4 regions of the Methylobacterium sp. GXF4 genome follow, and region 4 is predicted to be linked to each of the others. Evidence: riboswitches for the same ligand, from Rfam matches in the RefSeq annotation. Region 4 holds a riboswitch; each other region holds the start of a gene.

Region 1 (5,723 bases), on a different contig from region 4:
TCATGTCGGCGTCCTCGTAGAGGATCAGCGAGCGGATGAACTCGGCATCGTCCTGCTCCCGGGCGGCGCTGCGCGGGCGCTCGGTCGGCTGGTCGAGGCGCAGCGGCGGGACGCGCACGCTCATGCCCGGCTCCAGCCGGTCGTTCGGCTTGGCGCGCTTGCCGTCGACCCGCAGCTCGCCCTTGCGGACGATGCTCTGGACCCGGGTGAAGGGCAGGAGCGGAAAGCGTGCGGTGAGGAAGCGGTCGATGCGCATGGCCGCCTCGTCCGGTTCGACCGTCAGGGTCTGCACCCCGGAGGCGAGGGTCGCGGAGGCGGCGGCGCGCTGCTCGCGCCGGGTCGGGCCGGCCGGCGGCGCCGAGGGCTCGGGCCGCGACTCGACGGACCGGGCCTGCGCCTTCGCGGCCGGCCTGGCGCTGGGCCGGGGCGGCGCCTTGCGCGGGGGCGGCGCATCCTTGCGCTCGTCCCGGGCCGGCCGGGGCTTCGGCTTGGCGGCAGCCGCCGCGGCCGCGGCGACGGCGTGGGGCGTGCCCGCCGCAGTCCAGGGATCGCGCGCGCCGGCATCGTCGCCGCGGTTGCGGGCGGCGCGCTCGGCGGCGTCGCGGGCGCTGGTGCGCGGGCCAGTGCGGGCGCGCTCGCCATACGGCTGAAACTTACCGGCCGGGGTCTTGCGCCCCTTCGGGCCGCCGCGTGGGGGTGGTCGTGTCGTCATGATTCCGCCAGCACCCGTCTCCGCTTCGGACGGAACGTCCGGGCGCATCGGCCGCGGCGTCGCGGAGGACCCGGACCGATGGGGTCGCCCGGCTCTAGCATCGCGGGGGCGCAGCGGCAAAGGCGGTGGTGGTCGGCGCCACAACCGTCAGTACTTGAGACCGGTGTCGCACAGCACCGTGACGGCGATCGCGTCCGCCGGCAGGCGGCCCGAGGCGAGCAGGGATGCGGCGGCGCAGACATTGGCGGCCGCCGAGTAGCCGACATGCAGGCCTTCCCGCGTCGCCAGCAACCGGCGCCAGCGCGCGGCCTCGTCGTCGGACACCGCGAGGGCCAGATCCATGAGCCCAGGATCCCAATGCGGTGGCACGCTGCCGTAGCCCGTCCCCTGCAGGACATGGCGCGGCTTGGCGACGGGCTCGCCCGCCAATGGCCGGCAGCCCTCGGGCTCCACCGCCGCACAGAGGACATGTGGGTTGCGCGCCCGGAGCGCCGCCGCGACCCCGAGGAAGGTCGCACCCGTTCCCACCGACGCGACCCAGGCCTCGATCCGCCCGCCGCATTGCGCCCAGATCTCCGGGCCGCTCGTATCCCGGTGGATCGCGACGCCTTCCGGAGCGTGAAACTGGTCGACGTAGAAACCGCCGCGCTCCCGGGCGGTGTGCCGCGCCGCCTCGGCGGCGGCCGCGACATCGGCCCCGGTCACCTGTCCCGGCACCCCGTCGACCTGCGGGACCAGCACGACCTCCGCCCCGAGCGCCTCCAGCATCCGCGCCCGCTGCGGGCTGTTCCCGGCCGACAGGGTGACGACCAGCGGGTGCCCCAGCGTCGCGCAGGCCACGGCCAGGCCGGCCCCCATATTGCCGCTCGACATCTCCACGACCGGGGCGGCCGGGGCGAGCCGCCCATCCGCCCGGGCGGCGCGCAGGATCGCGCGGGCCGCCCTGTCCTTGACGCTTCCGCCGGGCTGCATGAACTCGGCTTTCGCCAGGATGCGGCCCGGTCCGGGATGGACCCGGTCGAGGGCGATCAGGGGCGTGCGGCCGATGAGATCGAGGGCGGACGCGGCGATGGTCGATGGCACGGTCGCGGACTCGGCGCGGGTGATCACGCCGCACAGCCTAGCAGCGGCTTCCGGGCCCCGACAGGGCCGGAACCGAGGACGCGCCGCATTCGCGGCTACGGCCGCTCCTCGGCGAGAAGCCGCGCCTTGAGCCCGACCGGGTACAGATCCGGCCCGCCCGCGCGATCCAGTTCCTCCAGATCGCACCAGCGGGCGATGCAGGGCGTGCCGCAATCCTCGTGGAAGACCACCCGCTCCTGCCTATCGAGCGCGCTCGGCGGCAGGGCAACCGGGAACAGGAACAGCACCTCGTGCCCCGGGCTGCCCTCGTGCGTGTACAGGTTCTCCATCACGAACGGGGCACCCAGAACCCGCACGGTGAGGCCGAGCTCTTCCCGGAACTCCCGCACGAGCGCCGCCTCCGCCGGCTCGCCGAACCCGACGCTGCCCCCGAGGGGGCGCACGCCCTTGAGGCGCCCGTCATCGGTATAGACCTCGGCGACGAGCAGCCGGCTTCCCCGCCAGGGCAGGCCGAGCGCCTTCACGCGGATCTCCGAAGGGGGGCGCCAGACATGCATGGGGCTCGGTATTCCGCGCCGCCGGGGGGCGCAACGGCCTGCACTGGCCTCGAGAGCGCCAAGCTGCGCGGCGCCGTGTCGGACTGTCCGGCCCAGCGCGGCGCAGCTTTCATGGGGTGGCGCGTTTCGACATCTCGGCCGGCGCGCACCGCGCCCGCCGTGGAACCTCGGATCGTCCCAGCGGCTCAGGCCAGGTTATCCGCGCCGCCGAGGACGAATCTCACCCGATCGCGTATGCGCGCTTGACGATCGGTTCGGGCCGATCGACGGGCTCCTGGACGCGCGGCGCGGCGGCGAGTTCGCTCTGGATCTCGGCCTGGTGCTTGCGCGCATTGGCGATCTCGAAGCGCGTCTGCAGCTCCATCAGCGTTTCCATGCTGCACCCGAACACCGTCTCGATGCGCAGGGCCAGCTCCGCCGTGAGTGCCGTCTTCTCGTTGAGAAAGTCGGACAGCGCCTGACGGGTCACGCCGAGCAAGCTGGCCGCGGCCATGACGGTCAGGTTGCGCGCCTCCAAAATATTGCGCCTTACGAACCCGCCGGGATGACCCGGATTTTCCAGTTGATACGTGATACTCATCGCGTCCCCCTTGTCTACGTCAGCCCTAGACCATCATTTTAAAGAGATGCCTCGTCCGTCTCTTGAGACGATCTTATTACCCCTTTCCATCAGCTTGGCCGATATACGCGGCAGATCACCAGTGGTTCCACCGATCACGATCCTGCGTAACCTGTGATGATGCTCGACATTGGGCAAATCCTCGGGAAATTTATCTCGTAAGCGTTTCGATTTTTGCAATAAATGGGGTGAATGGCTGATATGATCAGCCATCTATACAAAGAAGAGCCACAAAAAGACTTGCTATCACATCCGCGCCCGGCGAGCCCACCAATGCCCCTGACGTGCAGCCGGTCGTCCAGGCCGGTGCGGAAGGGACCCGCCCACAACCGAAGATATCCAGACGCTTGACGTCCCAGTGGCACACGGCCAAGCTGATCACCGACGGTTCCCCTCGGGGATCAAAAGGGAACGCGGTGAGGGCTCTTGTCCCGATGCCGCGGCTGTCCCCGCAACTGTAAGCGGTGAGCCCTTCACCACCACGTCACTGGGTTTCGGCCCGGGAAGACGGTGCGAGGGCGGCGACCCGCGAGCCAGGAGACCTGCCGTCAGCCGTGGTCACACGCGAAACGCGCCGGGCGGGGTGTCCTGGCGGGTGTCGAGACGCCCGTGCGCGAGCGCGGTCGGAGAGGCCTCGTTCGCGGTGACGTGCCACAGCAAGCGCGCCCGCGTCCCGGTTCCCGATGTCCTCCCTTGTCGTGCTGATCCCGGCCGCGTCTCCGCGCGACCCGATCCTCCGCCCGAGCCCTTGCGCTCGACGCGCGCGAGGCCCGGTCGCCACGGATAGCAATGTTATAACATTGCTTATAGGACATCCGGGCCGGCGGCCGCCGCGCACGGATTCACGCACGCTATGTCCCGACCGAAAAATCCTCTCCGCAGCCGGCGCGCGCCGCTCTGCGGAGCCCTCCTCACCCTCCTGGCGAGCCCGGCCGCGTCCCAGGAGAGCGTCGCCCTCGACCAGCTCTCCGTCGAGGGGGAGGGCGGGGTCAGCCTGACCCGGGCCGCCCCGACCGGGCTGAACCTGCGCACCCCCGACCGGACCGCGAGCCGGCTCGGCCTGACGCCGCTGGAGACGCCCGCGAGCGTCGACATCGTGTCCGGCGAGACCGCGCAGCTGCGCGGCCAGGATACGATCGCCGAGGCGGTGACCCAGGACGCCACCGGCATCACCACGATCGCGGCGCCGGGCAACGGCAACGGCGCGTTCACGTCCCGCGGCTTCGCGGGGCCGAACTCGATCCAGCAGCTCTACGACGGCACCCGCTTCTATGTCGGCGCCAACACGGTGACGTTCCCGTTCGACACTTGGAACGTCGAGCGCATCGAGGTGCTGCGCGGGCCGTCCTCGGTCCTCTACGGCGACGGCGCCATCGGCGGGGTCATCAACGTCGTGCCCAAGAAGCCGGTCTTCGTGCCGATCAACACGGCCCGCGCGGTGATCGGCACCGACGGCGTCGCGCGGCTCGCACTGGATTCCGGCGGGGCGCTCGGCCGGGAGGAATTCGGCGAGACCTTCGCGTATCGCCTGAACGTCAGCGGCAACCGCGCCGACGGGTGGATCCGGCCGGAGGGCGATTTCCGCAACCTCGCGGTCTCGGCCGCCCTGCTGTTCCAGCCGAGCCCGGACCTCGCCTTCACGGTGAGCCACGATCTCGGCTACCAGGAGCCGGCGCGCTACTGGGGCACGCCCCTGGTCGAAGGCAGAATCCCGGACCTGATCCGGTTCAACAACTACAACGTCCGCGACGCGAAGATCACCTGGGCAGATAACTGGACCCAGTTCAAGACCGAGTGGACGCCCTCGGCCGACATCATCGTGCGCAACACCGCCTATCGGCTCACCAGCCGGCGGCACTGGCTCGATGTCGAGCAGTACAGCTACAACCGCGGGACGGGACTGGTCGATCGCGGCGATTACCTCGAGATCTATCACAGCCAGGAACAGGTCGGGAATCGCCTCGACGCCAGCGTCAAGGGCAGCCTGTTCGGCCTGCCGAACGCGTTCGCGGTCGGGTTCGACGTGAACCACATCGACTTCCGCCACACGAACAATTTCTATTTCGACCAGATCACCAGCGTGCCACTGACCGGCTACGATCCGGGCTACTTCCCGCAGAATGGGCGGGCGCGGCCGGCCTACGCCACGCAGACCAGCCAAGCCTCAGTCTTCGCCGAGGACCGGGTGATCCTGTCCAACAAGCTCTCGTTCCTCACCGGCATGCGCCTCGACGTGCCGACGCTCCAACGCGAGGACCTGCAGACCGGATCGCAGTTCGAGAAGACCTACCGCGCCCTCGGTTACCGGTTCGGCCTGGTCTACAACCCGACGCCGGACAGTGCGCTCTACGCGCAGTACAGCTTCGCCACCGACCCGGTGAACAGCCTCATCACGCTCAATCAGTCGCTGGCGGGGTTCCAGCTCGCCACCGGCACGCAGGTCGAGATCGGCGCCAAGGGGCTCGCCTTCGACGGTACCCTCGAATGGACGGTGGCCGGCTACCGGATCGTCAAGGACAACCTGATCTCGGCCGTGCCGGGCCAGCCGACCCTGTCGACCCAGGTCGGGAGCCAATCCTCGCAAGGCTTCGAGCTGGCGCTGGGCTGGCACTTCGCCCCGGGCTGGCGGCTCGACGGCAACCTCGCGCTGCTGCACGCGCAATACGACGCCTTCGACCAGAACGTGAACGGCGCCACCGTCTCGTATGCCGGCAACCAGCCGATCGACGTGCCCGAGCGGGTCGCCAATCTC
Region 2 (5,723 bases), on a different contig from region 4:
CGGTGGTGCCGTGCGTGCCGAGCTGCACCAGCGCGTCGAAACGCCGGCGCAGGCCGAGGTGGAAGGCCAGGTAGGCGTGGGTCGGGACGCGATCCGGGTCGTGATAGCCGGCCTTGCGGTCGGGATCGCGGCCGCGGTCGGGCTGGAGGAAGACCGCGAGTTGCCCGCCCCTTCCCACCAAGGCCTCGGCATTCGTCATTCGGCGCGCGAAAGATGCGACGTGCCCCCCCTCCCGTGCGGGAGAGGGGACCGGAGTTCCCTGCGGCAGCGTTTGAATGTGGTCGTCCGCAGTGAGGGACTGGTGCGCGGCACGCGCTGTGGCCATCCGGAACCGGAACAGGCCGCCGTGACAGGTTGGGTCGTCGGCCGGCTCGCCCCAGGCTTCCAGCAGCGCATAGCGCAACGCCGCGGGCAATTCGGAGAGCCAGGCTGCGTAATCCGCCAGCGGGACCGTGAAGTCCGCCGCGCCCTCGGTGAGCGCCTGCATCAGCGCGTCCGGCTCCGGCAGCGTGCCGGTCGCGTAACCCGCCTCAGCCAAGTCCGAAACAAGCGCGCGGGCGCTCTCGGGGGTGTCGAGGCCGACCGCGAAGCCGGCCCGGCCGCCGCGGGCCGGATAATCGGACAGGACGACGGCCACCCGCCGCTCGTCGCGAGGGAGGGCGGCCAGGCGCAGCCAGCCCGCCGCCCGCTCGGCCAGGGCTTCGATGCCGGCGGGATAGGGGACGGCCCGGCGCTCGGCGAAGCCGGCGACTTCCGGGGCTTCCTCCTTGAACGAGATCGGGAAGCCGGAGAGCCGGCCGTCGAATTCCGGCAGGGCGACCTGCATGGCGAGGTCGGCGGCGCCAAGACCCCGGGCCGAGGCCTCCCAGGCCGCCCGGGGGGCGCCGACCGTGAAGGCCTGGAGCACCGGGCAATCGGCGCCGTCGAGGACGAAATCGATCCCGTCCTCCCGCGCCGAGAAGGCAGTGGCGGCGATGACGAGATCCGGCTTGCGGGCTCGCACGGCCTCGGCGACCGCCCGGGCCGCTACCGGCTCCTTGAGGCTTGAGACCGCCATCGGCAGCACGCCGATGCCGCGGGCGCGCAGGGACGCGGCCAGGGCGACGAACGGCGCGGTATCGCCGCCGAGCACCGCGGAGCGGTAGACCAGAAGCAGGGCGAGCGGGGTCGCGGTCACGCGCGGGTCCGAGAGCGGCACCGCCGTCTCGGCCGCCTCGATCGCCGTATCCAGCGTGAGCACGCCGCAGCCGGGGCACCAGGGAAAGCCCCGCGGCAGCGGCTGCGGCGGCTCGACGGCACCGCCCGCGCCGATCCGGGCAGCGAGCAGGCGCAGCATCCGCCGCAGATTCTCTGGGCCGCCGGCACGGAAATACGCGTCGAGCTGCTGCGCGAGATCCGGATCGGTGGAGAAGCCCGCCAGCCGTGGGTCCGGCCGGTCGTCGCCCGGCAGCACCGCCAGCACGACCCCGTGCACCCGCGCCGCGGCGGCGCAGCGCTCGATCCCATAGCGCCAGTAATCCAGGCCGCCGAGGCAGCGGATCACCACGAGCTTCGCCCGCGACACCACGCGCTCGACATAGAGATCGACCGACATCGGATGCCGGAGCTTGGCGAGCTTGGCGAGCCGCAGGCTCGGCAGACCCGGCTCGGCGGCCTGGGCCTGCCCGATCCCGGTGAGGTCGCTGTCGGTGAACGACAGCACGACGAGGTCCCCGGGCTCCTGCCCGAGATCCACCGCCGCCTCGCCCTCGTCGAGCGAGACGCTATCAATGCGAACGAGATGCATGGCGCGCCTCCTAGGCCGCGCCGAAATGGGCGCGCGCGCAGCGTCTCAGCGAGGGAGCGCGCGCGACCGGCTTCATCCCGCGAGCGCCGCGGCGACGGCGCCCTGGTCGAACCCCTTCAGGCCGATCACCACGAGGCGCCCGTCGCGGCTCTCGCCCGCCCGCCAGGGACGGTCGAAATGGTGGACGACGCGCCGGCCGACCCCCTGCACCACGAGGCGCATGGCCTTGCCCTCGACCTCGGCGAACCCCTTGATGCGCAGGACGCCCGGTGCTTCGGCGGCCTTCTCCACCCGGGCCGCGAGGTCACCGGCGGTGATGGCCGGGCGGACCGGCAGGGCCACGGTCTCGAAATCGTCGTGGTCGTGATCCTCGCCGTCGCCGTGATGCGAGGGGCGGGCATCGAGGTCGTCCTCGGCGGCCGCGCCGAGCCCGAGCAGCACCAGCGGGTCGATCGCGCCGTTGGCGGTCTCGACCACCTTCACGGCCCGGGGCAGATGCCCCTCGACCTCGGCGCGCACCCGCGCCCGGGTCTCGGCATCGAGCAGGTCGGACTTGTTGAGAACGACGAGGTCGGCGCAGAGGAGCTGGTCCTCGAACACCTCCTCCAGCGGGTTGTCGTGATCGACCGCCGTGTCGGCGGCGCGCTGGGCGGCCAGCGCCGCGGGATCCTCCGCGAAGGCACCGGCGGCCACGGCCGGCCCGTCCACCACGGCCACGACCCCATCGACGGTGACCCGCGAGCGGATCGCCGGCCACTGGAACGCCTGGACCAGGGGTTTCGGCAGGGCGAGGCCGGAGGTCTCGATCAGGATGTGCTCCGGCGGCTCCGCGCGGCCGAGCAGGGTCTCAAGCGCCGGCACGAAATCGTCGGCCACGGTGCAGCAGATGCAGCCATTCGGCAGCTCGACGATGGAGTCCTCGGTGCAGCCCTCGACGCCGCAGGCGGCCAGGAACGACTTGTCGAAGCCGACATCACCGAACTCGTTGACCAGGATCGCCAGGCGGCGGCCCTTGGCGTTCTCGACGACGTGGCGGACCAGGGTGGTCTTCCCGGCCCCGAGGAAGCCGGTGACGATGGTGCAGGGGATCTTGGTGACGATGGTCATTCCGCAGCCTCCAGGGTGCCGGCCGGAAGCGGGCGGGGATCGGGAAAGGGCGGGATCCGGGCGATCACGCCGGTCTTGAAGGCGGCGGGCCGCTCCCGCCACGGTACGATGCCGTCCTGCGTCGCCGCGTAGGACGCGAGGCCGCCGAGGATAATGGCGGCGGACTCGATCGGATCCATGTCGCCGTAGACGTAGGTCCAGCGGTTCGCGGAGGCGACCGCCACCGAGCAGGGCCGCTTGCAGACCGAGAGGCACTCGACCCCCTCGATCCGCAGGTCCGGCGCGGCGTTGCCCGCGCGCAGGGCGTCGAGCAGGCGCGCCCCGGCCCGCGGGCCGTCCGGGTCGTCGCCCGGGCGGCGGCAGGTGGTGCAGACGTAGAGGACGGTCTCAGGCATGGGCCGTCCCGCGCACCGGGCCCCGGGCGAAGGCCTGCCACGCCCAGCCGAAGCCGAGACCGATCAGCAGCCAGAAGACGAAGCTGATCGCTAGCGACCGGGCCGCGAACTGCGCCGCCAGCGCTGCCGGAAGCTCCGAGGCGGCCTCGGGGGCCTGCGGTGCGCCGGCCACGTGCGGGGCGATGATCAGCACGAGCCCGCCCAGGATCGCGATCAGCGAGCGCCGGATCGCGATCAGGTACAGGCCCATGCCGGTGGCGGCGGCGGTCATCACCCACCAGGCTTGGCGGGTGGCGAGCGGTGCAGCCTCGCTGCCGGGCAGTTCGGGCGGCAGGCCGAGGCCCGGGGCCAGGGCGACGCTGGCGAAGCCCGCGATCGCGAAGGCGACGCCGACCTGGCGGGTCGGCTCCCGCCCGCAGGCGAGAATCGCCGCACCGAGCAGCAGCGCATAGCCCACCGCACCCACGAGGGTCGCCAGGGCCGTGAAGGCCATGCGCGGCAGGCCCTCGCCGGGCTGCCATTCGGGCGCAGCATCCGGCGCGGCATGATCGTGCCCGGCATGCGCCAGGACGATCGGCAGGCCGCGCTCGGCCTGATGCGTCTGTTGATGTTCGTAACGCTCGGCCGCCACGATCAGCGGCGAGGTCAGCGTCAGCTCGAGGCCCGTCACGACGACGGCCGCGAGGAAGCCGGCGGCCAGAGCCGCCGACAGAAGCCGGATGATCATCCCTGGGGCAGGGGCGTCAGTGGCAGGGGAAGTTCTGGGTGTGCCGGAAATCGTGCGCCGCGTTGTGCAGCGCGATCGCCGGCGAGAAGCCCGCCATGAACAGCAGGCCGAGTCCGAGGAAAGCCGCGATCGCGACGGCGACAGGGCGCTCGGCAGCGCGGGTGCCGGTGGCGACGGGTGCGAGGGTCGAGGTGGTCATCAGCGTGTCTCCAGCCGCCCCACCGGCGGCATTGCGGGATCTCAGCGTGACGGCAGGTCTCCTGGCTCGCGGCTCGGCGCGCCTGCCGCCTTCCCGGATCGCTCCGGTGGCCTACTGGCAGACGCTCGCCGCTCACAGTTGCGGGGGCAGCCGCGGATTCGGAACTCGCGCTCCTCACCGCATTCCCTTTTCACCCCGTTGCCGGGGCACCGTCACGGGATCGTTGTAGACGCATGACAGCTCTCGCACAACGGAGGCGCGGCGGAATCATCTCCGACTCTTCGGGTATGACGTGGTTCAGTGGTGTGGTCGGTGGCTGTGAAGCTTTTGCCGAGGCCGGGCGACGATCTTCGCGGTGAAACCGTCCCGCCCCGACTTGCCGAACATGATTAGCCCCGATCATCCGGACTGCCGGCGGACGACTCCCGCAGCGGCCGCGCAGGCCGCCGATTCCCGAGCATATTGAGTGTGATACCGATGCGAACCTTGTGGCTGGCCCTCGCCCTCGCGGCGACGGCGTCCTTGCCCGCCCGGGCGGATGACAGCAGCGCCGCGCTCGCCGCGGGCGGTCTGGTCCTCGAGAAGACCGACAAGATCACGCTCGCCTCCGAGGAACTGTACCTGTCCGAGAAGGCCGTGCGGATCGACTACCGGTTCCGCAACCTCACCGACGCCGATATCGAGACCACCATCGCGTTTCCGATGCCCGACATCACCGGGGATCGCGAAATGCTGACCGCGATTCCCGATCCGGCCCACGACAACTTCCTCAAGTTCGCCACCGAGGTCGATGGACGGCCGGTCGAATCGCAAGTCGAGCAGCGCGCCTTCCTGATCCGGAACGGCGCGCCGCCCGTCGAGATCACCGATCGCCTCAAGGGCCTGGGCATTCCCCTGATGCCGACCGTCGAGGCGACGGAAGAGGCCCTGCGCCGTCTGGGCGAGCGCCGGCGCCTCGCCCTGGCCGTCGACGGCATCCTGGAGCGGCAGGTGCACAAGGATGGGACGATCGCGGATGTCCCGCTCTGGACGCTGAAATCGAAGTTCTGGCGCCGGCAGGTCTTCCCGGCCGGCCGGGAGATCACGGTCCGCCAGAGCTACGTGCCGAGCCTGGGCAGCCTGCCCAGCCTGTCCTACGGCGCTCCGAACGTGGATCCGGCGCAGAAGGCGCAATACGCAACCCGCTACTGCACGGAGCCCGCGTTCGAGAAGGCGGCCCAGGCGCTGTACCGCCGGGCGAGCGCGGATGGCAGCCGGTCGTTCCAGGCCTATGAGCAGTACCTCTCCTACGTCATCACGTCCGGGGGGAACTGGGCGGGACCGATCGGCACGTTCAAGCTGGTCGTGGACAAGGGCGACCCCGCGACCCTCATCGCGTTCTGCGGCACCAACGTGAAGAAGACCGGGCCGACCACCTTCGAGATGGTCGTGAAGGATTACGTCCCCCAGCGCGACATCGACATCCTCCTCCTGAAGTCCGGGACGAACGGCTGAGGCGGCGACCGGGTG
Region 3 (5,723 bases), on a different contig from region 4:
CGGTGTTCGGGGCATCGGCCATCCCGCAGCGCTGGTTGGGGCCCCTCGCCTGGCGCGAGCAGCTGGAGACCCTCGCCACGCAGCTCGTCCGTCTTACGGTCGCTCCAGTTCGGTAAGCCGCGCCATGGCTCGCCTCGTGTCGGTCCGGCTGCTCTTAATGGCTCTCGGTATGCAGTCCCGAACTGTGAGGGTGCATCATGGACGCTGACGTGTCTGGCGGAGGATGCACCGTGGCAGGCGCTCTTCACGGCAGCGCCCGATCGACGCCGCGTGCCTTACCCTGAACCTGTCGAAGGGCGCGCCGAACTCCAAGCGGTGGAAGACAATCGCCGTGCCCTTGCCGCCGCGTACGGCCTGAACCCGAAGACGCATACCGACGGCAAAATCCTCACGGATGCGGCCGTCAAGGTCGTCCACGACGAGGATCTGCCGCGATGACCCGCCTGAACGGCGCGTCCGGTCACAGGTAACTCAGACCGGGCCAGGATACGCGGCGCTTGAGACCGACCATCCCGTGGCAGGCGGCGTAGAGGGGAAGACAGAGCGCGGCGGCGATCAGCCAGATCAGAACGGGCGCGCCGACTTCCATCCGGCCCGAAGCGGCGACGAGACCGATCCCGGCCGCGGCCGTTTGCAGGGCGCGCAGCAGGAATAGGTGCAGGAGATAGAAGAACAGCGGCGCACCGCCGAACACCTGCAGCCCACCCGAAATCGCCGCCGGCAGGCGCTCGAACAGGGCCAGCAGGACGAGGCCGAGGCCGAGCGTCGCGAGGAGGAAGTCGGCGGAGGGCGGGTATTTGGTCAGGTTGAGGAAGGCCAGTGCCGTATCGACCATCGTCGCGCCGGGCTGCCAGGGCACGGGATCCCCGTAGCCGTTCAAGCCGCGCAGGACGGCGAAGGCCGCGAACGCTGCCCCACCCCAGATCGCAAGCCGGCGCCGCCTCTGTTGCGCCGGTACGGCGCCGCTGAACCAGGGTCCCAGGACGTAGCCGGCCGCGATCACGCCGATCCAGGGCAGGACCGGGTACGAGGTCCGTGCCACGCCCCAGGGCAGCGGGATCAGCCCGCGCAGGTGCAGGATCGACCACAGGGCATAGCCGGGCTGGTCCGGGGCGAGGGCGATCCCGTCGAGGGCGTTGTGCCCGAGCATGATCACCAGCGCGAGGACCGCAAGCGCCGCCCGCGGCAGCCAGAGCAGGCCTGCGAGCGCGACCATGCTGACGCCGATCGCCCAGATCACCTGCAGGTACAGGATGGGCGGCGGCAGGCTCGCGGTCCAGGCGAAACTCACGAGGGTCACTTCCAGCGCGATCAGGAGCAGGCCGCGCTTCAACAGGAAGGCAGCGGTGGCCGCCCGTCCGCCGTGTTTCTGACCGTACAGGCTCGCCGACAGGCCGGTGAGCAGGATGAACACCGGGGCACAGATGTGCGACGCGATCCGCGTCCAGGCGAGCGCGGCCGGGGTCGCGGCGAGGTCCATCGGGTCGCGGACCTGGGCGTACAGGTAGACGAACTCGCGCACGTGATCGACGAGCATCAGCAGCATCACGAGGCCGCGCAGCGCATCGATCGCGGCGATGCGGTGTGACCGATGCGGCGTCGGGGCGATGCCTCCGGGGGTCATCGCGCGACGTCCGAGCCGAGACGGCGCAGGAGCCGGCGCACGTCGGCCGGCGTCCAGATTGTTCCGCCGCGGGGCTTGCCGATATCCCGGCGCGTCATCTCCGACGCGATCCCTTGCGCCGTTCGACCGGTCTCCCGCGCGATCGTCTCAATCAGCGGCTGCAGCGCGAGGACGTAACGCCGGGCCCGTGCGGAGGCGGCGTTGCGCCCGGCATCACCCGGGCGGACGGGCCCCGGCTGCGCGGGACGCTTCTCGGCCAGACGCGCCATCAGAACCGAACCGTGAACGAGCCGGTGAAGCGCCGCGGCGAGCCCGGATAGACGCGGAACACGTTGAGCGAGCTCTCGTAATATTCCGTGTTGAAGATGTTCTCGACGTTGAGGGCCAAGCGGACGTTGTCGAAGCGGTAATAGGCCAGGGCGTCGACCGCGATGTAGGCCGGCAGGACGAAGCCCGAGCCCGCCGCATCCCCCGCCCGCTCGCCCACGCCGCGCACGCCGCCGCCGATGCCGAGGCCCTTCCAGTCGCCGCCCTGCGGCTCGTAGACCGCGAGCAGGCTGCCCGAATGGCGCGGCACGTTGATCAGCGGCGCGCCCACGGGCAGCACGTTGTCCTTGGTCACCACCGCGTCGGCGAAAACGTAGCCAGCCAGCACCTTCAGTTCCGGCGTGAGCTGACCCTGGGCGGTCAGCTCGAAGCCCTGGCTGCGCACGGCGCCCGCCGCGAGCGAGAAGCCGCTGTTGTTCGGGTCGGGGGTGAGCACGTTCTGCCGCTCGACCCGGAAAGCCGCCGCCGTCAGCAGAAGGTTGCCGCCGAACAGCTCGGACTTCACCCCGACCTCGTAGCCGAGGCCGGTCTCGGGTGCGAGCGGCGTGCCGCGGGTCACCGCCGCGGCGTCCGGGCCGATATTCGGGCGGAAGCTCGTGCCGACATTGGTGTAGAGCGCGAATTCCGGGATCGGGCGGTAGACGAGCCCGGCCCGGGGTGAGGCCGCAACCCGCGATTGATCGACCTGGCTGCGCGGGGCCCGCTCCCGGAAGGACTGCTCGAAGATGTCCAGGCGCATGCCGACGAGCGCCCGCCATTCCGGGCTGAGGACGATCTCGTCCTGGGCGTACAGGCCGGTATTGGTGACGCGCTCCAGATTGTTGCGCGGGATGGTGATCGGCGGCAGCGCCTGTCCGTAGACGGGCGCGTAGATGTCCAGCGCGTAGGGGCTCGTGCGGAAGTTCGAGCGGAAATACTGTGTGCGGCTATCCGTGCTCTCGCGGTCGACTCCCAGCAGCACGGTGTGGCCGATCCCGGCCGTGTCGAAGCGCCCGAGCAGCTCGGCCTGGCCGATCGCCACGTCCCAGCGGTAGTCACGCACGTTGCGGTCGCGCGACACCGTGCGGTTGTTCGGGGCGAGCGAGCGAACCTCGGCGGACTCGCCCTCCAGGTCGCCCGTGTTGAGGTAGGCCGCGAGACGCATCTGCCAGGCGTCATCGAAGCGATGATCGATGCGCACCTGCATCGTGTTGTTGTTCTGTTGGTCGCCTCGGTTCGGTTCCCCCAGGAAGCGTGAGATCGGCAGGAAGCCGAGCTGCTTGTTGATCGCGATCACCCCGCGGTCGAACACGATGCGGTTCTTGACGAACTCGGTCTCGACCGTGATCCGGGTGTCCGGCGTGACCTGCCAGCTCACCACCGGCGCGACGAGCAGACGGTCGCTGTTGACGAAGTCCCGGAAGCTGCCCGCGCCCTGGGCCGCGAGGTTGAACCGGTAGAGGACCGTGCCGTCCTCGTTGAGCGCGCCGCCGGCATCCACCGTACCGCGGGTCAGCCCGAACGAATCGACCTGGGTGCCCATCTCGACGAAGCGCTGGGCGGTGGGCTGCTTGGTGATGATGTTGACGAGGCCACCGGGATCGCTGCGCCCGACCAGGCCGGCACCGGGGCCCTTCAGCACCTCGATCCGCTCGATGTTCTGCGCATCGGGCGGGGGCGGGAATCCGCGATTGAGCGGAAAGCCGTTCTTGTAGATCTCCGAGGTGGTCACCCCGCGGATGGCGTAGCTGAAGATCGTCAAGCCGCCGAAATTGTTCTGCTGCGCGACGCCGGGCAGGTAGTTGAACACGCGATCGACGCGGGTGGCGGCCAGATCGCTGATCACCTCGCGGGGCGCGACGGTGACGACCTGCGGCACGTCGATCTGCGGGGTCGCGGTCCGGGTCGCGCTGACCGCCCGGGTCGCGCTGTAGCCGGGCGTCGGCCCGATCAGGCCGATGCTGTCCGACGCGCTCGTCGTACCGGGGACCGCGCTGCCGCCGACATGCTCGACCGAGACCTCCTCCAGGGCGACGCTCTCCTGCGCGCGCGTCTCGCCGATTGGCGAACCCGCTGTCAGGACCGCCGCGAGGGCGACACGCGGGCTGTGGCGGCGGAGCCGCGACCGTGAGCGGATCCGCGGGCCTCGGGCTTTCGCGAACGGTTCGATCGTGGTCGGCTTCGGGCGGACTGGCACCGGCACACTCTGGGTTGTCGAGCCGGGGGCCAAGCGTGAGCGCGTGCGCGCGACGGGCCCGCGTGGCCGCGCCGGACATGCGTTCCACCGGGGCACCCCGCCCGAGGGTTGTCGACGCGCCGAGGCAGGTCTCCTGGCTCGCGGGTCACGATCCCTGCCTGGCCTTCCCGATGCGAGGCATCAGTGACCGAGGAGCAGCAGGAACTCGCCGCTTACAGTTGCGGGGGCAGCTTCAGCTTTGCCGTTGCCGGCGCACTGAATTCCCATCTTCGCCTACGGACCGAAGCCCGCGGGAACCTTGGCCGATCGATACTCGCCGCGACGCCCCCCGGGGTCAACGGCCCATGCGCAGAATGCAACGTTGTTACATTCGCTGTGGCGCGACGGTCACAGATCCTGGTCGCGCGACCGTAGGATCGGTTCATGTCCCCGGCGGCAAACCCCGGGCGGTGGGCCGAGCGTGCGCGCCGGGATGTCACGCCGACATCGAGCCCCCCTTGGTCGCCTCAGGAGCGCACAAAAAATATCGTCCGAGGCCACTAGACGACCGGTCTAATCAAAGCTATCTCAGCGTCATGGCACGCCTCAACGCGCATACCGACACCCGGCAGGAGATCCTCGACACCGCCTACGGCCTCGTGGGTGCGAAGGGGTTTTCCGGGGTGGGGCTCAACGAGATCCTGGCCTCGGCCCGGGTGCCGAAGGGCTCGTTCTACCACTATTTCGGATCGAAGGAGGCCTTCGGTGAGGCGCTTCTGGCCGACTACTTCGAGGGATACCTGGCCGATCTCGACGCGACCCTTGCGGAGCCCGGCCTGAACCATGCCGAGCGCCTGATGAACTACTGGCGCAAATGGCAGGCGACGCAGGGCAGCGTCGATTACCAGCGCAAGTGCCTGGCGGTGAAGCTCGCCGCGGAAGTCTCGGACCTGTCCGAAGTCATGCGGCTCGCCCTCAAGGACGGGACCGCCGGGATCATCGAGCGGCTGGCACGGGCCATCGAGGCGGGGGTCGCGGAGGGCTCGCTCAAGGTCGAGGGCGAACCGCATACCATCGCCGAGGCGCTCTATCACGTCTGGCTCGGTGCGAGCCTGATGGCGAAGATCGTGCGGACCGACGCGCCGTTCGAGGCCGCGATGGCGACGACGCGGCGGATCCTCGGGCTCGCCTGACGCTGATCCGACGAAGGTGAGAGGCAGCAGAACCGTGCTTAGGTATGCGCAAAATTGAGACGACCGGTCTACTCAAAAGGGACGATGTGGCTTCGGCGACCTGCCGAGAGCCCACGACCGCAACCAGGAGAGATACGATGCCCTACGCAGCCAAGACGTTCGCCATCCCGTCCCTCGTGATCGCCGGGTTGGAGAGTGCCGTGCTCGGCATGCCCGCAGCCTCGGCGCAGGAGAGGATCACCCTCGAGACCATCGGCGCCGTCCGCATGGCCAGGGCCGACGAGGTCCGCCGCGCGAGCCTCCCGGTTCGCTCGATGGAGACGGCGCCGGCGCACGACCAGGTCGCAGAGCGGCCGTCGAAGGCGCGCTAACGCCGCCCTCCTTCGCTCACCACCCAGGATCCGCGCAGCCCGCTCCACGGAGC
Region 4 (5,723 bases):
CATCGTCCGCTCACGGTTAAGGTCGAGAAAATACTCGGCCATGGCGCCGTGCATCTGCAGGGCGAAGCGCCCATGGGCGGTCGCGCTGTCAAACTGCTCGGTCAGGCTGCGGAAGTGGACCTCCTTCAGGCGCAGCCCGTCGATCGTGCGCATCATCTCGACCAGGGAGCGGCCGAGGCGGTCGAGCTTCCAGACCACCAGCTGATCGGTCGGGCGCAGGTAGGCGAGGGCGGCCTCGAACTCGGGGCGCTTGGTGCCGGCCTTACCGCTCTTTTTCTCCTCGAAGATTTTTTCGCAGCCGGCCTTCAGCAGGGCATCGCGCTGCAGGTCCAGGTTCTGGTCGAGGGTGGACACACGCGCGTAGCCGACAAGCATGTCAGGATAGTCCCACAAGGACGTTTACCTGACAATAGTTTTCCTGACATATTTTCCTTACACAAACGGGGCCGTTTCAGGGGGCTGGGGAGGGGTCCGCCCCACCTGTAAGGAAAACGATCGATTTTCATACACGCGGCCTGATAGGATAAGTGTCCGGTGAGGGTGGAGGGTGTGTGAAAACGCAGGAGCGGTAGAAGGATCTTCCCGAAGACACACTGGGCAGCGCCGAAATGGGTCTCCAAACCGTGTTAGGGCTGTCCTCCAGCGGGGCTACAGGTCTGCCGCATGGGATATTGTTCTACAAACCCGACGTGCGCTTCCGTTTTCACACAGCCTGGGTGGAAAGCGGTAGCTGGCTCGACGCCCGGAAGCGGCAGTTCGATACGATGAGGGACGAACCCCAACTGTCGCAGCGAGGTCACATAAGGGCGCCGATCTTCCCCCCCGAGTTGACGCGGCCCGACAGGGCGACCGATGGTGATGGCGACGGTTCCCCTTGGGGATCAAAAGGGAACGTGGTGAGGGGCTTGCCCCGAAGCCGCGGCTGCCCCCGCAACTGTAAGCGGCGAGCCCGGCACCACCGCGTCACTGGATGAGCCTCATCCGGGAAGACGGTGCAAGGGCAGCGACCCGTGAGCCAGGAGACCTGCCGTCAGTCGTGGTCACACGCGAAACGCATCGGGCGGGGTGTCCTGATGGGTGTCGAGACGCTCGCGCACATGCGCGGTCGTCGAGACCTCATTCGCGGTGACGTGCCACTGCCGTCGCCCGAGGCTCCCGTGTCCCGTCGTCCAATCACCCGAACGCTTTCGATCCTGTCGGGCGTCTGCCTTGCCGCTCTGGCGTCGGCTACCTTAGCTCAAGGCCGCTCAACGCCGAGTGCGGCGACCGCCGAGACGACGCTGGAGGAGATCTCCGTCACCTCTGAGACAGCTGCGGCCGCGGCTCCGCAGGCTGGTTCGTCCGCGAGCGCAGGCTACGTTGGGGGGACAACCGGCATCGGCGGGATCAGCAGGCTGGTAGACTCCGCCAGTTCCGGCGTCATAACCGGCGCACAGCTCAACAGCCGCCCGGTGACGCGCCCCGGCGAGGTGTTGGAGTCGGTGCCGGGCCTGATCGTCACCCAGCACTCCGGCGAGGGGAAGGCCAATCAGTTCTTCCTCCGCGGGTTCAACCTCGACCACGGCACCGACATCGCCCTGTTCCTGGATGGCATGCCACTGAACATGCGCACTCATGCCCACGGCCAGGGCTACGCCGACATCAACTTCTTGATCCCGGAACTCGTCGGCGCGGTCGAGTTCCACAAGGGGCCGTACTTCGTGCGCGACGGCGACTTCGCCTCCGCGGGCTCGGTGCGGATCGACTACCTCGACACGACCGCGAAGAACGTGGCGCTGACCTCGATCGGCTCGTTCGGCTACAAGCGGGCGTTGTCGATCACGACCGTGCCGCTCGGCGAGGGCAACCTCCTGTTGGCCGGGGAAGCCCAGGTCTACGATGGGCCATGGGTTGTCCCGGATGCCCTGCGCAAGATCAACGGCGTGGCCCGCTACAGCCAGGGCACGCCGCTGAACGGCTTCTCGGTCACCGGTATGGCCTACGCGGCTCGCTGGACGGCCACCAACCAGATCCCTGAGCGGGCGGTCGCCGACGGGCTGATCAGCCGCTATGGAACGATCAACCCTACAGACGGCGGCAATACCTCGCGCTTCTCGCTCTCTGGCAAGTTCAGCGCGACGGACGACACCGGCGTCACGCGAGCCTCCGCCTACGTGATCCGCTCACAGCTCAACTTATTCAACGACTTCACGTACTTCCTCAACGATCGGGTCAACGGCGACCAGTTCCACCAGCTCGACCAGCGCATCATTGGCGGCGGTGAGGCCCTGCACATCTTCCAGGGCGACCTGTTCGGGCTCCCGATGGAGAACGAGATCGGCGTCCAGACCCGAACGGACTCGATTCGGGTCGGGCTGTTCAACACCACGAACCGGCAGTACCGCTCCGGTGTGCTCGACGACCGGGTGCTGGAGACGAGTGGCGCGTTCTACTTCGACAACCGCGTGCGCTGGACCGACTGGCTGCGGACCTCGATCGGCTTCCGCGCCGACGGCTACTACGCCAGCGTCGTCTCGGACACGCCGGCGAACTCGGGCAAGGCACGCGACAGTATCGTCAACCCGAAGCTCGGCCTGACGCTCGGCCCGTGGTTCGACACCGAGCTTTACGTCAATTACGGCGGCGGCTTCCACTCGAACGACGTGCGCGGTGTGACCGCCACGGTCGATCCGCAAAGCGCGTTGTTCAACACGACCCGCTCGCCCTTCCTGGTGCCGTCCACGGGCTACGAGATCGGCCTGCGCAATCGCTCGATAGCTGGACTGGAGACGAGCTTGGCCCTGTTCCGGCTCGACTTCGCCTCCGAGAACCTGTTCCAAGGCGACACCGGCACCACGGAGCCGAGCCGCCCGACCCGGCGCTTCGGCGTCGAGTGGACCAACCGCTACGCGGTGACTCCGTGGCTCGCGCTGGAAGGCGACCTGACGATCACCAACGCCCGGTTCTCCGACTCCGATCCGGGCGGTAACCGGGTTCCGGAGGCACCCACCACCATCGCGTCGGCGGGCGTCACCTTCGGAGAGCCGCTCGGCTGGTTCGGATCCCTGCGGTTCCGGTATTTCGGGCCACGCCCACTGATCGAGGACAACTCGATCCGCTCGCGCTCGACCTCCCTGTTCAACGGCCGGGTGGGCTACGCCTTCGAGAATGGGGTGAGCGTCTCGCTCGACGTGCTGAACCTAACCAACAGCAAATCCGACCAAATCACCTACGCCTACGTGTCTCGCCTGCCCGGTGAGCCCGCCGAGGGGCTTAGCGACCGCGTGTTCCACCCAGTGGAGCCCACGGCAGTGCGTCTGACGATCGCGGGGCGGTTCTGAAGATGAACTTGCCCTCCAGAAGGTAGACGTCACAGAGGTCGTAGAAGGGGAGCAAGCGGAAGTTGATGCAACAGCCGGGAGCCGACTTTCAGCTTTGCCCCCTGCTCGGTCGCTTAAGGTGTTTGAGTTGGCGGTTTGAGGATCGCTCGCAGTCTGACCCTATGGACGCACATTCCTTTCGGCACGCGCAGCGTTCGCTCGATAGTCCCTAGATTAGAATATCTTCAGATTTGAACCATTGTAAGTGCGTGATTTATAACACGTTTTCGGCTTGCGCTACGATCCGTGAGCGGCGATCACCCTGGTGTTGCGCCACTCCAGGCGCGTGTCAGCGTGATCAATGTCCTACCGCTCCTCACTCCTCGCTGCCCTTCTCACCACCACCACCTTTGTCGGGACCGCGGCGGCGCAGGACGGGACCATTCAGCTCAACGAAATCTCGGTCGATGCGGCAGGACCCGGAAGTTCCGCCCCTGGGCCGGCCGGTTCGGGCGGCCTCAACGTCAGCGCCGGCGACGGTGGAACGGGCGCCACCAGTGGTGGCGGTGGCGGCCCGTCTGGCATCACCGGCTACACCGCCCGCGTGACGACAGCCGGGACCAAGACCAACACGCCGATCATCGAGACGCCGCAATCGATCTCCGTTGTCACCCGGGAGCAGTTGAACGACCGCAACGTCCAGACCCTGAGCGATGCGATCAACTACGTCCCCGGCGCCATCTCTGCTCGATCAGGCTTCGACCCGCGCTTCGACCAGATCTTCATCCGTGGCTTCGACGTGCTCACCAACCAGGGCATCTACCGCGACGGATTGCGTGTGATCGGCAGCGGTTTCATCTATCCGCGCATCGAGCCCTACGGCGCGGAGGCCGTGACCATCCTGCGCGGGCCGTCCTCTGGCTTGTACGGCCTCGGCTCGCCCGGCGGCATCCTCGACATCACCAGCAAGCGCCCGGTCTTCGTGCCCTTCGGCGAGGTCCAGTTCCAGGCCGGCAGCTTCGACCGCTTCCAGGGCAACTTCGACGTTGGCGGTCCGGTCGAGGGTTCGGGTGGCACCATGGCCTACCGGCTCACCGGCGTGCGCCGTGAGGCGGGCACTTTCATCGGCCTCGGAACCAACGACGACCGGTTCAACATCGCGCCAGCTTTCACCTGGAAGCCGTCGGCCGACACCACGTTCACGTTCCTGAGCGAGTTCCAGACCACCAACACGCCAGCGACGACGTTCTATTATAACGACCCCGGTTTCCGGGCGACCAATTACTACATGGGTGATCCACGCTTCGCCGGCCTCAACCAGACCCAGTACCGGGTCGGCTACGCGTTCGAGCATTTCATCACGCCCGATTTGGTGTTCCGTCAGAACTTCCGGCACTACGGCGTCTTCCTCAGCGCGAAATATGTTGACATCAATGGCATCAACGACGAGCGCACGATCGGCACGCGGGATACGGGCTACATTCGCGAGGGCTTGGTCCAGCAGACGCTGGATAACCAGTTAGAGGCGCGCTTCACCACCGGCCCGGTCGCCCACACTGTGGTCGGTGGCGTCGACTACGCCCGATATAGCCTCAGCGCTCGCTTCGGCTTCGGCTTGGCCCCGGACCTGAACCTCGTTACGCGGAACTACGGCCAACAGTTCATTGCAACGCCGAGCCTTGCGTCCGCCTCACGCCAGAGTCAGGACCAGATCGGCGTCTACCTGCAGGATCAGGCTAGGTTCGGCGACTTCATCCTGACCGTGAACGGGCGCCACGACTGGGTCTTCCAAGACAACTACGCTACCCCCGACAGCGTGGTCTCGCGCCAAGACAACAGCGCCTTCACGGGTCGCGTCGGGCTGGGCTATGTCCTATCGCCCGGGCTCGTGCCTTACGCTAGCTACGCCACGACCTTCACCCCGCAGGTTGGCCAGGACCGTAGCGGACAAGCGTTCAAGCCGGCCACCGGTGATCAGATCGAGGCGGGGGTTAAGTACCTGATCCCTGGCACCAACATCCAGACCGCGTTTGCCGGGTTCGACATCACCCAGTCGAACATCCTGATCCCCGACGCAGGCAACCTCGCGTTCCAGACCGCTGGTGGCGCCGTGCGTTCTAAGGGCTTCGAGGCTGAGGCGACAGCCAACATCGCACCGGGCACGAACCTGACCATCGCCTACACGCACGTCGACATCCGGTTCGTAAACTCGGTCTCGTCGACCGGCCAGTCGATCGCTGGAAACCTCGTCTCCGGTATCCCCCAGGATACCTACGCGTCGTTCCTTACCTACGCGTTCCCGCCATCCTCAGCCTTGCGCGGCCTCCAGATCGGCGGCGGCATCCGTTACATTGGCACCAGCTACGCCGATGACCAGAACACCGTGCGCAATCCGACTGTGACGCTCTACGACGCGCTGGTCGC

Evidence for each region. A riboswitch is a leader RNA that binds a small molecule or an ion and turns the genes downstream of it on or off. The one in region 4 is predicted to bind cobalamin.
Region 1: linked by a shared signal. The riboswitch ahead of WYO_RS17195 (TonB-dependent siderophore receptor) and the one ahead of WYO_RS02290 (TonB-dependent receptor) in region 4 are both predicted to bind cobalamin.
Region 2: linked by a shared signal. The riboswitch ahead of WYO_RS09105 (CbtB-domain containing protein) and the one ahead of WYO_RS02290 (TonB-dependent receptor) in region 4 are both predicted to bind cobalamin.
Region 3: linked by a shared signal. The riboswitch ahead of WYO_RS16340 (TonB-dependent siderophore receptor) and the one ahead of WYO_RS02290 (TonB-dependent receptor) in region 4 are both predicted to bind cobalamin.

The regions. Positions count from the first base shown of each region.
Region 1 is NZ_AKFK01000065.1:73,752-79,474, forward strand. It holds gene WYO_RS17175 (RluA family pseudouridine synthase) at 1-712, opposite strand, end outside; gene WYO_RS17180 (cysteine synthase family protein) at 860-1,822, opposite strand; gene WYO_RS17185 (NUDIX domain-containing protein) at 1,891-2,319, opposite strand; gene WYO_RS29070 (HigA family addiction module antitoxin) at 2,573-2,932, opposite strand; cobalamin riboswitch at 3,340-3,536, shown strand; gene WYO_RS17195 (TonB-dependent siderophore receptor) at 3,825-5,723, shown strand, end outside.
Region 2 is NZ_AKFK01000051.1:237,638-243,360, forward strand. It holds gene cobN (cobaltochelatase subunit CobN) at 1-1,786, opposite strand, end outside; gene cobW (cobalamin biosynthesis protein CobW) at 1,859-2,893, opposite strand; gene WYO_RS09095 (DUF1636 domain-containing protein) at 2,890-3,288, opposite strand; gene WYO_RS09100 (CbtA family protein) at 3,281-4,015, opposite strand; gene WYO_RS09105 (CbtB-domain containing protein) at 4,032-4,214, opposite strand; cobalamin riboswitch at 4,248-4,443, opposite strand; gene WYO_RS09110 (DUF4424 domain-containing protein) at 4,692-5,708, shown strand.
Region 3 is NZ_AKFK01000064.1:6,717-12,439, reverse strand. It holds gene WYO_RS16355 (ADP-ribosylglycohydrolase family protein) at 1-116, shown strand, start outside; gene WYO_RS31615 (hypothetical protein) at 271-438, shown strand; gene WYO_RS16350 (heparan-alpha-glucosaminide N-acetyltransferase domain-containing protein) at 461-1,624, opposite strand; gene WYO_RS16345 (hypothetical protein) at 1,621-1,893, opposite strand; gene WYO_RS16340 (TonB-dependent siderophore receptor) at 1,893-4,067, opposite strand; cobalamin riboswitch at 4,233-4,443, opposite strand; gene WYO_RS16335 (TetR/AcrR family transcriptional regulator) at 4,703-5,299, shown strand; gene WYO_RS16330 (hypothetical protein) at 5,437-5,670, shown strand.
Region 4 is NZ_AKFK01000012.1:29,581-35,303, reverse strand. It holds gene WYO_RS02295 (recombinase family protein) at 1-375, opposite strand, end outside; cobalamin riboswitch at 849-1,047, shown strand; gene WYO_RS02290 (TonB-dependent receptor) at 1,074-3,320, shown strand; gene WYO_RS02285 (TonB-dependent siderophore receptor) at 3,661-5,723, shown strand, end outside.